Regions from separate parts of the Arthrobacter pasteuri genome, predicted to be linked through region 2. Evidence: riboswitches for the same ligand, from Rfam matches in the RefSeq annotation. Region 2 holds a riboswitch; the other holds the start of a gene.
The links. A riboswitch is a leader RNA that binds a small molecule or an ion and turns the genes downstream of it on or off. The one in region 2 is predicted to bind thiamine pyrophosphate.
Positions count from the first base shown of each region.

Region 1: linked by a shared signal. The riboswitch ahead of thiM (hydroxyethylthiazole kinase) and the one ahead of ACX80H_RS07525 (ECF transporter S component) in region 2 are both predicted to bind thiamine pyrophosphate.

Region 1 is NZ_JBTNDO010000001.1:50,349-57,483, reverse strand. Features, by position in the region: gene ACX80H_RS00290 (mycoredoxin) at 1-101, shown strand, start outside; gene ACX80H_RS00285 (S-(hydroxymethyl)mycothiol dehydrogenase) at 195-1,280, shown strand; gene ACX80H_RS00280 (MBL fold metallo-hydrolase) at 1,280-1,909, shown strand; gene ACX80H_RS00275 (lipoate--protein ligase family protein) at 1,961-2,695, opposite strand; gene ACX80H_RS00270 (alpha/beta hydrolase) at 2,790-3,590, opposite strand; gene thiE (thiamine phosphate synthase) at 3,791-4,450, opposite strand; gene thiM (hydroxyethylthiazole kinase) at 4,450-5,295, opposite strand; TPP riboswitch at 5,334-5,432, opposite strand; gene ACX80H_RS00255 (aldo/keto reductase) at 5,575-6,603, opposite strand; gene ACX80H_RS00250 (DUF427 domain-containing protein) at 6,726-7,010, opposite strand; gene ACX80H_RS00245 (thioesterase family protein) at 7,133-7,135, opposite strand, start outside.
Region 2 is NZ_JBTNDO010000001.1:1,602,506-1,609,640, forward strand. Features, by position in the region: gene ACX80H_RS07510 (amino acid ABC transporter ATP-binding protein) at 1-368, shown strand, start outside; gene ACX80H_RS07515 (energy-coupling factor transporter transmembrane component T family protein) at 499-1,296, opposite strand; gene ACX80H_RS07520 (ABC transporter ATP-binding protein) at 1,293-2,780, opposite strand; gene ACX80H_RS07525 (ECF transporter S component) at 2,777-3,385, opposite strand; TPP riboswitch at 3,446-3,570, opposite strand; gene ACX80H_RS07530 (DUF4235 domain-containing protein) at 3,724-3,984, shown strand; gene ACX80H_RS07535 (FUSC family protein) at 4,065-5,189, opposite strand; gene cycA (D-serine/D-alanine/glycine transporter) at 5,405-6,883, opposite strand; gene ACX80H_RS07545 (4a-hydroxytetrahydrobiopterin dehydratase) at 7,074-7,135, shown strand, end outside.

The sequences.
Region 1 (7,135 bases), 1.6 Mb from region 2:
TCAACGGAGGCAACCAGACCGTCCCGACCGTGATCTTCCCGGACGGCAGCACAGCCACCAACCCGTCCGCCGCCGAGGTCCGGACCAGGGTCGCCGTCTAGCCCGGACGCCCTCCGCGCCGGTCGTTCCCGCCATATGCTGGGAACGGTGGCCCGTTCCCGGGCCGCTGTTCCCAGCGGAAGGACAGCGAAGACATGGTGCATAGAGTTCAGGGCGTCGTGGTGCGGGCGAAGGATGCCCCCGCCGCCATCGAGACCATCCTAATACCCGATCCCGGACCGGGCGAAGCGCTGGTCGATATCCTGACGTGCGGCGTCTGCCACACCGACCTGCATTACAAGCAGGGCGGCATCAACGACGAGTTCCCGTTCCTGCTGGGCCATGAGGCGACCGGCGTCGTGAGCGCCGTGGGCGACGACGTCACCACCGTCGCACCGGGCGACCGCGTCATCCTGAACTGGCGGGCCGTCTGCGGCGAGTGCCGGGCGTGCCGCCGGGGTGAGCCGCAGTACTGCTTCAACACCGCCAACGCCACCCAGAAGATGACGCTCGAGGACGGCACCGTGCTGTCCCCGGCCCTCGGCATCGGCGCCTTCGCCGAGAAGACCCTCGTGGCGGCGGGCCAGTGCACCAAGGTCGATCCGGCGGCGGATGCGGCGGCCGTGGGCCTCCTCGGGTGCGGCGTGATGGCGGGTATCGGAGCAGCGATCAACACCGGCAACGTCTCCCGGGGTGACTCGGTCGCCGTCATCGGGTGCGGTGGCGTGGGCATAGCCGCCGTCGCGGGGGCCCGGCTCGCCGGAGCCACCACGATCATCGCCGTCGACATCGACGACCGGAAGCTCGAACTCGCACGGGGCCTGGGCGCCACCCACGTCCTGAACTCGAAGGACGAGGACCCCGTGGAAGGCATCCGGGCCCTGACCGGCGGGAACGGAGCCGACGTCGTGATCGACGCCGTCGGACGGCCCGAGACCTACAAGCAGGCGTTCTACGCGCGCGACCTCGCCGGAACGGTGGTGCTCGTCGGAGTTCCCACCCCCGAGATGACCATCGAGCTCCCGCTGCTCGACGTCTTCGGCCGGGGCGGAGCACTGAAGTCCTCCTGGTACGGCGACTGCCTGCCCAGCCGGGATTTCCCCATGCTCGTCAGCCACTACCTGCAGGGCAACCTCGACCTCGACGCCTTCGTCACCGAGCGCATCCGCCTCGACCAGGTCGAGGAGGCCTTCGCGAAGATGCACGGCGGTGCGGTCCTCCGATCGGTGGTGGAGCTCTGATGGCGGCACGCGTGGAGCACCTCGTCACGTCGGGCACGTTCTCGCTCGACGGCGGCACGTGGGACGTGGACAACAACGTCTGGATCGTGGGTGACGACGAGGAATGCGTCGTCATCGACGCACCCCACGACGCCGCGGCGATCCTCGACCAGGTGAACGGGCGGACGGTCCGGGCGATCCTGCTGACGCATGCCCACGACGACCACATCCGCGCCGTCGGCGACCTGTTCGACGCCGTCGGAGCGCCGATCCACCTCCACGAGGGCGACCGCGAACTCTGGGACAGGGTGTACCCCGAGCTGAGCCCCGACCAGTGGATCCGCGACGGCGACACGATCGACGTCGCCAGTGTCACGCTCACCGCGCTGCACACCCCGGGTCACTCCCCCGGCTCGGTCTGCTACCTGCTGCCGGAGGCAGGCACGGTCTTCACGGGCGACACGCTCTTCCAGGGCGGACCGGGCGCCACGGGCCGCTCCTACAGCGACTTCCCCACCATCATCGAGTCCATCCGCACCCGGCTCCTGACGCTGCCGCCGGAGACCATCGCGCGGACCGGCCACGGGGACAGCACCACCATCGGCGACGAGGCTCCGCATCTGGAGGAATGGATCCAGCGCGGACACTGATCCCCTGGGCCGGTCGCCGGCGTCCCGCCGCTCCTCCCCGGCGCCCCGCCGTCAGGAGCGGCGGGATGCCGGGCCGAGGCGCACGGTGGTGGCATAGGCCGCCAGCAGGGCGTCCTCCACGACGTCGACCGTCACGCCGCCGGCCAGGTCCTGTGCCGCTCCGGCAGTGGCCGGCCGCCACTCGAGCCCCAGAGCGGCGTAGGCGTCGGTGAGGACGGCGCGGAGGGGCTCCGAGTCCTCTACGACGAGAACCGACGAGAAGAGCCAGGCGCCCGCGACGACGCGCTGCGCCGTGCCGACGAGCTTCACGGCCGGGACGCCGTCGGCCCGCCCGTGGACGGTGAATTCACCAGGGCAGTACTCCCCCGGAACCTCGCCCACGTGCGCGTCGAGTCCGACGCCGGTGAGTATCCCGGCGAAGAACTCACCGAACGCGGCGAAACGGGCCCGCGTGCCGGCGACGGGATCAGCGGCGGGTTCGAGGTGGTCGACCACGAGGCAGCCCCGGTGGTAGGCAGCGGCGCGCCCGCCTGCCCGCCGCACCAGCGGGACGAAGCCGTGCTTCGTCGATACGGCGCACGCCTCGCCGAAGCCCGGCAGCCGTGCGTCCCGCTGCCCGAAGGCGACCGTGGGACTCGGGCGGTACAGGCGCAGCGTCGGGGGCCTGCTTCCGACGGCGACGTCGCGCAGCAGCGCGATGCCACGCTCCAGTTCTGCGGCCGCGTCATCCGATGCCGGGTCGAGAACGAGCGCCAGCTCGGCAGCGCCATGCCATGGAGTGCTCATCCATCCATCGTAGGCAGGGCCCGGGAGAAGCTGCGCCCGGACCGGCCGGGCAGCACCTGGCCGACGACGGCAAGCCCTGAAGGACCCGCGCCGGTCAGGGCGTCGGGAGGGGCGTCCACTCGAGCCAGAGCGCCGCCTCGACGGCGATGGCCGGAGGTACGGTATGGGGGCCCTCGAACTCGCGGTACACCACTTCGTACCCGCGGCGCTTGAGCGCGGGGACCACCCTCCTGCTCGTGGCATCGATGGGGAGGACGGCATCCTCGGTGCCGTGCGAGATGAAGACGGCCGGCTGCCCGTTCCGCGGCCCGGCCGGCACGAAGCCGGGTGAGAACGCGACCACCTTGCTGAAAAGGTCCCCGTTGGCGAGCCCGAGGCCCAGCGCGTAAGAGGCTCCGTCGGAGAACCCTGCCACGCCGATCCGGTCGGGATCGACGGGGACGAACGAGAAGACCTCTTCCAGTGCCCTGTTGATGACCTCGGTGTCCGGACCGTACCCGCCGCGGATGGCGTCCCAGGTAGCCGCGCGGGAGGCGGGCGCGAGGATGACGATCCCGAGCTCCTCGGCGGCCGCGCGCAGGACGGACAGCCCACCCTGCGGGTCCCCGCCCGCCCCGTGGAGAGCGACGAGGAGGGGAACCGGTTCATCGGTGGCCACGGACTCGGGGACGAAGACGATCGGGTCGCGGGTCGTCGCCACGCCGAGGGCGTGCACCCCCGTTCTCGGCCCGGTACCCGGTTCCGCCGCGCCCGGTCGCGCTGTCAGGACGGCCGGATCCCCCGCCGTCGTACCCGCGGGCTGTCCGTTGTCCATGGAACCTCCGTTGCACGCCGTCTCCGCCACGAGGAGCGGCACGATCACCATGCCGGCAAGGATGTCCCTCCTCGTTGCCACACGGCGATTCTAGGGGCCACAGGCACCCGCTCTCCCGGTTGCCGTCGGAGCCTCTTCGGGCTATCGCGTTCTGCCGACCCGCATCGGTCCCGCACAGAGCCCGCACCGGTGCGGCACGGGTCTTGCACCGGTGCGGCACGGGTCTTGCACCGGTGCGGCACGGGTCTTGCACCGGTCCTGCACCGATGACTCCGGGCTCCTCAGGACTCCCAGGCCTCCAGCAGCAGCCTCGCGGCACCTGCGGGGTCGGGTGCCGCGCAGATCGCGGACACGACCGCTATCCCTGCCGCTCCCGCCCGGCGGAGCGGGGAGGCGTCCGCCGCGGTGATGCCGCCGATCGCCACGCAGGGCAGGCGCGCCGTGCCCGCCAGAGCAGCGAAGCCGTCGACGCCGAGCGGCGTCGGGTGGTCGGGTTTCGTGGCCGTGGCATGCACCGCGCCGGTGCCGAGGTAGTCCACCGTGCCGGCGGGAAGAGCATGGGCGACGGCGAACTGGTCGGCGGTCGCCGCGCTGAGCCCGACGACGGCGTCCGGGCCGACGATGCGCCGCACCAGGTCGGGCGGCAGGTCGGACTGGCCCACGTGGACGCCGTGCACCTGTGCGCCCTGCTCCCGCGCCGCGAGGTACACATCCACCCTGTCGTCGACCAGTACCAGCACCCGGCCCGCGACGGCGTCGGCGACCGCGGCGAGGAGCGCGACCAGGTCCCGCCCTCCCGCGTGCTTGTCCCGCACCTGCACGCAGGTCGCACCCCCTGTCACGGCGGCGGCGACGACGTCGACGACCGTCCGGGGCGCGCACAGCTCCGTGTCGGTCACGAGGTAGAGCGGCAGGTACGACGCCGGATCCGGCCGCGGCATCAGGAGTCCTCCGGCAGGACCAGGCCCCGGCGGACATCGGCCGGGGTGATGGCCGCGAGCGCGTCCAGGAAGCGCGGGGCGAAGGTGCCCGGGCCCTCCGCCAGGACAGCGGCTTTCTCCGCGGCGAGCGTGTACACGCCGGTGGCCGCGGTGGCCGCGAGCAGTGGGTCCGGCGTGAGCGAGGCGAAGGCAGCCATCACGGCGCCGAGCGCGCAACCGCCGCCGGTGACCCGGGTCAGCAGCGGCGTACCGTTGGCGACCCTGATGACGGCCCCGGCGACCGGGACGACCGCGTCAACGGGACCCGACACGGCGACGACGGAGCCGTACCGCGATGCCAGGAGGCGTGCTGCGTCGAGCGCCGCGGCGGGCTCGTCCAGGGAATCCACGCCGCGTCCCCCGCCGCCGGAACCGGCGAGGGCGATGATCTCCGAGGCATTGCCGCGGATGATGGTCGGGCGCTGGGCGACGAGCTGCTGGGCCGTCCGGGTGCGAACGGCCAGGAATCCGACGGCGACGGGATCGAGGACCCAGGGCGTGCCCGACGCCCCCGCTGCCTCGGCGGCCTCGAGCATGGCCGCGCGCTGCGCCTCGGTGGGCGTGCCGAGGTTGACGAGCACCCCGGAGGCCACGGGCGCGAACTGCGCCGCCTCCCCGGGGATGTCGACCATGGCGGGCGCTGCGCCGAGGGCGAGCAGCACGTTCGCAGTGAAGTTGGTGACGACGGCGTTGGTGATGCACTGGACCAGCGGGGAGGCGCTGCGCAGATCTGCGAGCAACCCGGCGCAGGCCTCGGCGCCGACCGTGCGGGCGGGGTCCGCAGTTGCCGAAGGGAATTCCGTCATGTGCTGCCTTTCGCTGGGGCGAGAGGACAGACGGACACCAGGGTCCGGCAGGACATCCCTTCGCCAGTATGAGCTGGATCAGGTTCGACGGGTCTTATCTCAGCCCCTCCGGTGGAGGGACACCCCGTGTCGCTGCTCGAACGATAACGCGTCGCGCGGATGCTTCCAAGCCCCGATACCGCCCCGACGAGCCGGAGGGACCAGCGCCGGCACTATCTGCCGCCCGGGCCCCGATGTGCCGGGGCCGGGCGGACAGTGCCGGACGGACCAGTGCCGGGGCTAGCGGCCGCCCTCGATCTTGCGGCGGCGCTGCTCCTGCCCGGGAGCCCCGTAGGGGTAGTCCCCGAAAGTGGGGGCGCTGACCTCGTCGAGTCGGTCGAGCTCCTCGGGCGTCAGCACGACGCCGGACGACGCCAGGTTGTCGGCCAGCTGCTCCCGTGTGCGCGCGCCGAGGATCACCGAGGTCACGGCGGGCTTCGCGGCGACCCAGGCGAGCGCGACGTGGGAGGCGTTGATGCCTCGCTCGGCCGCGATGCCGGTCACGGTGTCGACGATGTCCCACGTCCGGTCCGCGTTGCGCTTCTCCCAGGCCTCCATGCCGCGCTTGGGGTTCTCCCCGAGCCGGGTGGCGCCCGTCGGCTCGGCGTCGCGGGAGTACTTCCCGGTCAGCCAGCCGCCGCCGAGCGGGGACCACGGCAGCATGCCCATCTCCGCGTCGAGCACGGCGGGGACGATCTCCGCTTCGATGTCGCGCACGAGCAGTGAGTACTGGGGCTGAAGCGTCACCGGCAGCGAGTAGCCACGCTGGCGGGCGGTCATAACGGCTTTGGTGAGCTGCCAGCCGGTGTAGTTGGAGAACCCGTAGTAGCCGATCTTGCCCTGGACGACCGCCTCGTTGAGGAAGCCGAGGGTCTCCTCGAGCGGGGTCAGCGGATCCCACGCGTGCACCTGGTACAGGTCGATGTGGTCGACCCCGAGCCGGGCCAGCGAGGCATCGAGCGCTCGCCGGAGGTGCCGCCTCGACAGGCCGAGGTCGTTGGGGCCGGTACCCATCGGGAAGCGGCCCTTGGACGCGAGGACCATCCGGTCCCGCTCCGCCGGGTTCTTCGCGAGCCAGCGGCCGATGATCTCCTCGGAGGTGCCGGCGGAGTAGACGTCCGCCGTATCGATCAGGTTGCCGCCTGCCGCGGCGTAGTCGGACAGGATGGCGTGCGACGTCGCCTCGTCCGCCTCCGCCCCGAAGGTCATCGTGCCGAGGGCGAGGTGGGACACCGAGGTGCCGCTGTTGCCGAGTTTCCGGTACTCCATGGGATTGCTCCTTCGCTGTGCGCCGTGCGGCGCCGTGTCCTTGGATCCTGAGCCGGGCGCAGCTGTCCTGCGACCAGCATGACAAGGGGCGCCGTCGTGAGACGGCGCCCCTTGCCCGATGCTCACTCGCTGACGGTGACGCCCTTCCAGAAAGCGTAGTAACCGCGGATGTTCTCCGCCGCTTCTTTCGGTTCCGGGTAGCTCCAGGCGGCGTCCCTGTTCTGCTCGCCGTCCACCACCAGGGTGTAGTAGCTCGCCGTGCCCTTCCAGTGGCACACCGTGTGCGTCTCCGTGGGGACGAAGAACTCCTGGGAGATGGAAGCCGGCGGGAAGTAGTGGTTTCCCTCGACCATCACGGTGTCCGCCGACTCCGCGACGACCCTGTCTTTCCACATTGCTTTCGTCATGGTTCCTCTTCCTCGGGGACTTCCGGTCGTGCGGGCAGGCTGTCCGCTCCCTGCCGACGGCGGCGAGGGCGTCCGTGTCCGGTGCAACCCCGGCGAGCGCCGGGGCATTCCGGGCATGATGGTCA
Region 2 (7,135 bases):
CGCAGCTGGACCTGGTGGGCCTCAAGCACAAGGCCGACGTGCGGCCCGGGACCCTCTCCGGCGGACAGCAGCAGCGGGTGGCGATCGCCCGGGCGCTCGCCATGGACCCCGAGGTGATGTTCTTCGACGAGGCCACCTCCGCACTGGACCCGGAGCTCGTGAAGGGCGTCCTCGCCCTCATGGCGGACCTCGCCACGGCGGGCATGACCATGGTCGTCGTCACCCACGAGATGGGCTTCTCGCGCAACGTCTCGGACACCGTGACGTTCATGGACGGCGGCGTCGTCGTCGAGTCCGGCCCGCCGGCCGCGGTCTTCGACAACCCGCAGACGCCGCGCCTGAAGTCGTTCCTCTCGGACGTGCTGTAGCGGTCCTGCCGCATCGTCCGCTCACCACAGGGGTTCCGCACACGCGGGGCCCCTGTGGCGTTTCCCGCGCCTTCCACTCGGAGGCGGCGCTGCGGGGCGCAGTGTCCTGCCGTGACGGCGGTCGTCCCGGTCAGGACAGGATGAAGTTCCAGGTCCCGGCCAGGACGGCCGCCGTCACCGCACCTCCGGCGATCAGGAGGCCGACGACGGCGACAGCGGCGTCGAGCGGCGCCAGGGTGCTCTCGCGTGCCCACGTGCGTGTGCCTCCGCCGAAGCCGCGGGCCTCCATCGCCGCGGCCAGCCGGGTGGCCCGCCGGATGGCCTGCACGATCAGCCCGAAGGACTGCCCCAGCAGGTTGCGGGTCCGCGCGACGATCGAGCCGTCCGGGCCGATGCCCCGTGCGTGGCGAGCCAGCCCGAGGGTCTCCCACTCCTCCATGAGCAGGCCGACCAGGCGCAGCGACGCCAGTGCCCCCAGGACGAACCGGTGCGGCAGGCGCAGCCTCTGGGCGAGTGCGTCGGCGAGGTCCGTGGGATCCGTGGTGAGCAGGAGGAAGATGCCCGGGAGTGCGAGCGCCAGGCCCCTCAACCCGACGGCAGTGCCGGCCGCAACCGACCCCTCGGTGAACAGGAACGGCCCGACGTCGAGCAGCACGCGCCCCGTCTTCTCGGCCAGCAGGGCGGTTCCGTAGGCGCCGATCGCCGCAGCGATCAGCAGCGGCCAGGTCCGCCGCGCCAGTCCCACCGCGCTGATACCCAGGAGGGGCATCAGCGCGAGTTCGCAGGCGAGGACCACCGCGGCGCTCACCCAGTCGATGCTCGCCATCAGCGCGAGCGTGACGACGGTGGCGGCGAACAGCTTGGACACGGGATTGGCGCGCAGCAGCGTCTTCCCGGTCAGCACCGGGGTCAGGTAGTCGGTGCTCACCGGGTCACCAGCCGTCCCGCTCCGCCGGAGATGTGCAGGGTGGCGCCGCCCAGTGCTGCGATGAAATCGGCATCGTGCGTGACGGAGAGGACGGAGACGCCCTCGTGGATCAGTTCGCGCAGCAGGGTGACGAGTTCGGCCCACGTCCCGGCGTCCTGCCCGAACGTCGGCTCGTCGAGGATCAGGATGCGCGGGGCGGTCGCCAGCATGGTCGCGACGGACAGGCGCCGCTTCTCCCCGCCGGACAGCGTGAAGGGATTGGCCTTCAGCAGGTGGGTGAGGCGGAGGCGCTCGGCGACGTCCGTGCGCTGCATGTCCTGGGCCCCGCTCACCCGCCGCGGCCCGAACTCCAGTTCGTCGGCGACGGTCCCGGTGAGGAACTGGTGCTCGGGCTCCTGGAAGACCGTCCCGATGCGTTGGACCAGTTCCGACGAGCGCCAGCGGAACGGGTCGCCGCCTGCGGTCCCGGCCAGGGCCGCCGACGCCTCGAGCCGTCCCGCGCGCGGGCGGAGCAGGGCGCCGAGCGTCAGGGCTGCGGTCGACTTCCCGGCCCCGTTCGGACCGGTGATGCTCAGCGCCCCGGCTGCGCGCACCTCGACGGCGAGGTCCTCGACGGCGGCCGGTCCCCGCCTCGTGCGGGCGACGGTCAGTCCGGAGGCCGTCAGCAGGGCCTCCCCACCACTGGCGGGGAGCGGTCCACCCACGACCGGCTGCCACCCCGGGACCCAGACACTTGCGGCGGCAAGCCGGTCCCGGGTCGGGCCCTCGGCGAGCACGCTCGCCGGCGGCCCGTCGGCCAGCACCCCTCCAGCGGCGTCGAGCACGACCACGCGGTCGACGACGTCGGCCCACACCGCCACGCGGTGCTCGACGACGACGAGCGTGGCCCCGGTGCGCTCGAGGACGCGGACGACGGCGTCGCGCACCTCGAGGACCCCGTCGGGATCGAGGTTCGCGGTGGGCTCGTCGAGCAGGAGCAGGCCGGGTTCCATCGCGAGGACGGATGCGAGCGCGAGCCGCTGCTTCTGGCCCCCGGAGAGCGCCGTCGTGGGGTGGTCGAGGGGGAGGTCGAGGCCGACGTCGTCGAGCGCCCGGCCCACGCGCTGCCAGATCTCCTCGCGCGGCACCGACAGGTTCTCGGCCCCGAAGGCCACCTCGTCACCCACACGGGCGAGGACCACCTGCGTCTCGGGGTCCTGCAGGACGAGCCCGGCTCGTCCCCGGGCGCCGGCCGGCTGCGCGCCGTCGAGCAGGAGCTCACCCTCCTGCTCGCCCTCGTCGTCGGTGCCGAGCAGCCCGGCCAGGCCGGAGAGCACCGTGGACTTGCCCGCGCCGGAGGCCCCGAGGAGCAGGACGCGCTCCCCCGGAGAGATGTCGAGATCGAGCCGGCGTGCGGCGAAGGACTTCCGGCCGGCGTGGCGCCAGCCCCATCCCCGGGCGCGAACGTGGACGGCGCCCGTGGAGGGGGACTGTGCTGGTGTCACACGTCCGCCGTGCGGCCCGCGGCGAACGAGGACAGCACGCCCGTCCTGGCGAGGCCCCGCATGGCGAGCCAGGACAGCAGCCCGGCGATGACGATGCCGGAGATGGATGCGAACACCGTGTACAGGAGCTTGAACTCGAACGTCCACAGGGCGTTGTAGAGGATGTTCTCGCTGATCGCGAGCGCGAGGCCGGCACCGAGACCGGCGAGCAGCGCCACGGGCAGGTTCCACTTCCGGTACAGGAAGAGCAGGAAGACGAGCTCGGCGCCCAGCCCCTGGATGGCTCCGGAGAGCAGCACGCTCAGGCCGAACTGCGTTCCGATGAGGGCCGAGACCGCGGCGGCGAGGACCTCGCAGTAGAGTGCTGCTCCCGGCTTGCGGATGATGAGCCCGCCGAGGACGCCCGCGACGAGCCAGCCGCCGGAGTACAGCCCGGCCAGGGGTGGGAAGCCCGCTGTGAGCAGGCTGATGCCCGAGTACCCCGCGGACCATGCGAAGAACAGGACGCCGACGGCGACCGCGATGACCGAGGCCACCACGATGTCGACGACGCGCCACTGGCGGGTGCGGGGAGAGGCGCCCTTGAGGGCGGTTGATGATGCCATGGTGTTTCCTCCTGAGGTACAGGAGGGGAGAGTGCCGGGGCTGCCGGAGCAGTCGCCGCGCACTCTGAGAACTCGACTCCCTTCGCCGGTACTAGCCGGATCAGGTTCGAGGGTCTGCGGCGGTCCGCACTCTCAGCGCCCGTTCCCGCAGCATGCTGCGGATCGGCGCTCCCCTGTCGTTTGTTGGTTGAGCGTTACCGATCCTACACCGCAGGGGGAGCCCCGGCAGATGAGCGCCTCGTGCAGGGCCGGCCCCGTGCGTGCGTGCGTCTTCCTGTGCCGGGGGCCGCCCGCCGCGGCTAGGCTAGGCGGAGGACTACCGGACCAGAAGGAGAGACATGAACGTACTGTTCAAGCTGCTCGGCGCGGGCATGAGCGTCGGCGCCGGCTTCGTGGGGACCAAGCTCGTCGACTTCCTGTGGGAGAAGATCACGGGTGAAGCGCCACCGAAGAGCAAGGACGGGCTGGAGAACACCCTGCGATCCGCCCTGGTGTTCGCGATCGTCTCGGGTGTCGTGAGCACCACCATCCAGGTGCTCACCAACCGTTCCACGCAGAAGGCGATCGACCGTTTCGCGAAGACCCGCGACCTCACCTGAGAGATTTCACGCAGGACGTTCCACGCAGGAACGAGGGGCACTCTTCGGGGTGCCCCTCGCCGTGTCCCCGGGCAGTACTGCTAGGCCGCCCGGTCGGCCTCCTGCTCCTGCAGGACGGCCTGCAGGATGCGGTGCAGGTTCATGCCGATCGCGGCCGCGGCACCGAAAGGGACGTCCTTCGACGAGGACTCGTACGCCGCGACCTCGAGGGCCTTCAGGCTCCGCTCGGCCACCCGCAGCGTCTCGGCGTCGTCCTCCTCCACCGTCCACAGGTCCAGGACGTCGCCGACGGCGGTGAACGCCTGCTGCAGGGGCTGCCGGACCGCGGCGGGCAGGGGACGCTCGCGGGACGTTCCATGGAGCGCGTCCTGCAGCATGTTGGTGATGTTCAGCGTATGGACAGCGACGGCTTCGAGGACCTCGATGTGCCGGTGGTCGCGGTCCGCGTCATGCGGATGGAAGCGCCGCCGGACGTTGCCCTTCCTGCTCTCGTCCGCGTACTGCAGGGCCTCCCGGGCGTTCCGTGCCGAGGCGGTGAGGTCGTCCCGCCGCTGGGGCCAGCGCGGATCATCCGCCGCCCAGTCCTCCTCGAGTGCCTCGCCCATCTCCTGGAGCTGACGGGAAGCTGTCCTGCGGAGTCGGCTCACCTGCCCCACGGCGTCGTCCAGGTTGAGCGGCGGCAGGATCAGCGCGCTGACGGCCAGGCCCACACCCACGCCCACGACGGTCTGGACGAAGTACCCCAGCGAGTACCCCAGGTCGTTGTTGCCGATGACCAGGACGAACAGCCCGGCGGACGCGATCCCGGAGCCGCCGCCCGCGGTCCTCTTCAGGGCGCCGCCGAGGAGCACTCCCACGCCGACGACGAAGGCGATCGTCAGCCAGTTCGGGTCTCCCGCCAATACGGCGATGTGGGCCAGGATGATCCCGATCGTGAGGCCGGCGACCGTCTGCAGCCCCGACCTGAGCGTTCCCGCGACGGTCGGATACAGCGCGAGCAGGGCACCCAGCGGAGCGTAGTACGGATACCGGGAGGCCTCCCCCGGGATGGTGAGCGCGAGAGTCCAGGCGAGCGCGGCCGCGAGGGCTGCCTTGCCCGCGAGGAGGAGGTGGGGATGGACCACCGCGACGCGCAGCCGCTCCTTCAGGTCGTCGTCGACGCGAGCGGCGAGGATGCGGCCGGGAGAAGTCCTGTTCTTGGCCATCCCCGCAGTATGGCATCCGTACCTGAGCACGCCGTCGGCGTCCCGCCTCGCAGTGCGGGAGGACGACGAAGGACCGCCCTCGGGGGACGGTCCTTCGAGTTTCCGCGCGGTGTTCCGGAGCGGTGTTCCGGAGCGGTGTTCCTGAGCGGTGTTCCGGAGCAGTGTTTTGAAGCAGTGTTCTTCGGAGCGATGTTTAGGAGCAGTGGTGCGGGGACCTAGCGGCCCGCGCGGGCCGCCTGCTCGGCCAGCACCGTGGCCTTGTGCTCCTCGATGCGGGCCTGCTGCAGCGGCGTCTTCCGATTGGCGTACCAGGCCGCTCCGAGCAGGACGAACCACACCGGCGTCACGACGAGCGCCAGCCGGGTGTCCTCGGCCTGCGCGAGGGCGACGAGCATGAACACGAAGAAGGCCAGGACCACGTAGGGCATGAACGCGGAGCCGGGCATCTTGAACGCGGACTGCTCGTGCAGCTCGGGGCGGCGGCGGCGGAACGCCAGGTAACTGATGAGGATCATGGACCAGACGAACATCGTCAGGACCGAGGCCACCGAGGTGACAATCGTGAAGGCACCGATCACGGAGTCACCCGAGTAGAGCAGGATCAGACCGGCGAGCAGGAAGATGCAGGAGAACAGGAGCGCGTTCTGCGGCACCTGGCGGCGGCTGAGCCGGCCGAAGGACTTCGGGGCGTTACCGTCCTGCGCCAGTCCGAACACCATGCGCGACGTGGAGTAGATGCCGGAGTTCGCGCTCGAGGCTGCCGAGGTCAGCACCACCAGGTTGACGACGACGGCAGCGATACCGAGGCCGGCAAGGGTGAACATGCCGATGAAGGGGCTGTTCGCGGCATCGATGGTCCGCCAGGGGTTGACCGCCATGATGACCGTCAGCGCTCCGACGTAGAAGAGCAGCACACGGATGGGGATGGAGTTCACGGCACGGGGAAGCGTCTTCTCGGGATCCTTCGTCTCGGCGGCGGCGGTACCGACCAGCTCGATGCCGGCGAACGCGAAGATCGCGATCTGGAAGCCGAGGATGAAGCCGAACAGCCCGTGCGGGAACATGCCGCCGTCGTTCCAGATGTTGGCGAGGTTCGCGACCTGCCCTGCGGGAGAGGTGAAGTGCGTGGCGATCATGACGATGCCGATGGCGATCAGGGCCAGGATGGCCACGACCTTGATGATGGCGAACCAGAACTCGGCCTCGCCGAAGGCCTTCACCGTGGGCAGGTTCAGGAGCAGGAGCACCACAGGGGTGGCCAGCGCCGGGATCCACAGCGGGGTCCCGGGGGCGAGGATGTCCACGTAGCCGGAGATGGCGACGATGTCGGCGACGCCCGTCACGACCCAGAAGAACCAGTAGGACCACCCGGTGAAGAACCCGGCCCAGGGTCCGAGCAGGTCACCCGCGAAGTCGCTGAAGGACTTGTACTCGAGGTTGGACAGCAGGATCTCCCCCATGGCCCGCATGACGAAGAAAAGCATGAACCCGATGATCATGTAGACGAAGATCACCGAGGGACCGGCGAGCGAGATGGTCTTGCCCGAGCCCATGAAGAGGCCGGTGCCGATGGCGCCACCGATGGCGAGCAGTTGGATGTGGCGATTGCTCAGCGCACGGGTCAGGTGCGGCGAGGAGCTGGAACGGCTGGCGGCACGGGTAGAGGCCGGCGCCGAGAGAACGGGATCAGACATGGAGGAGGTGTTCCTTCCGCAGCCGCGGGGCAGGAAGGCATCGACGGTTGCGTGGGTGAAGACGGATATGACAGACATAAAACCCTGAACCGTAGGGGACAGAGAGTCAAATCACAGCCTCGTGCCCGGCCCGTCGACCGCGCGGGCGGGAGACCTTCTCCTGCCTCCTCGACGGGGCCATACTGGCCCCATGACTATCCTCGGCACCCGCCAGATCCTCGACGCCGGCCTGGGCGACTGGCGAAAGCTGTC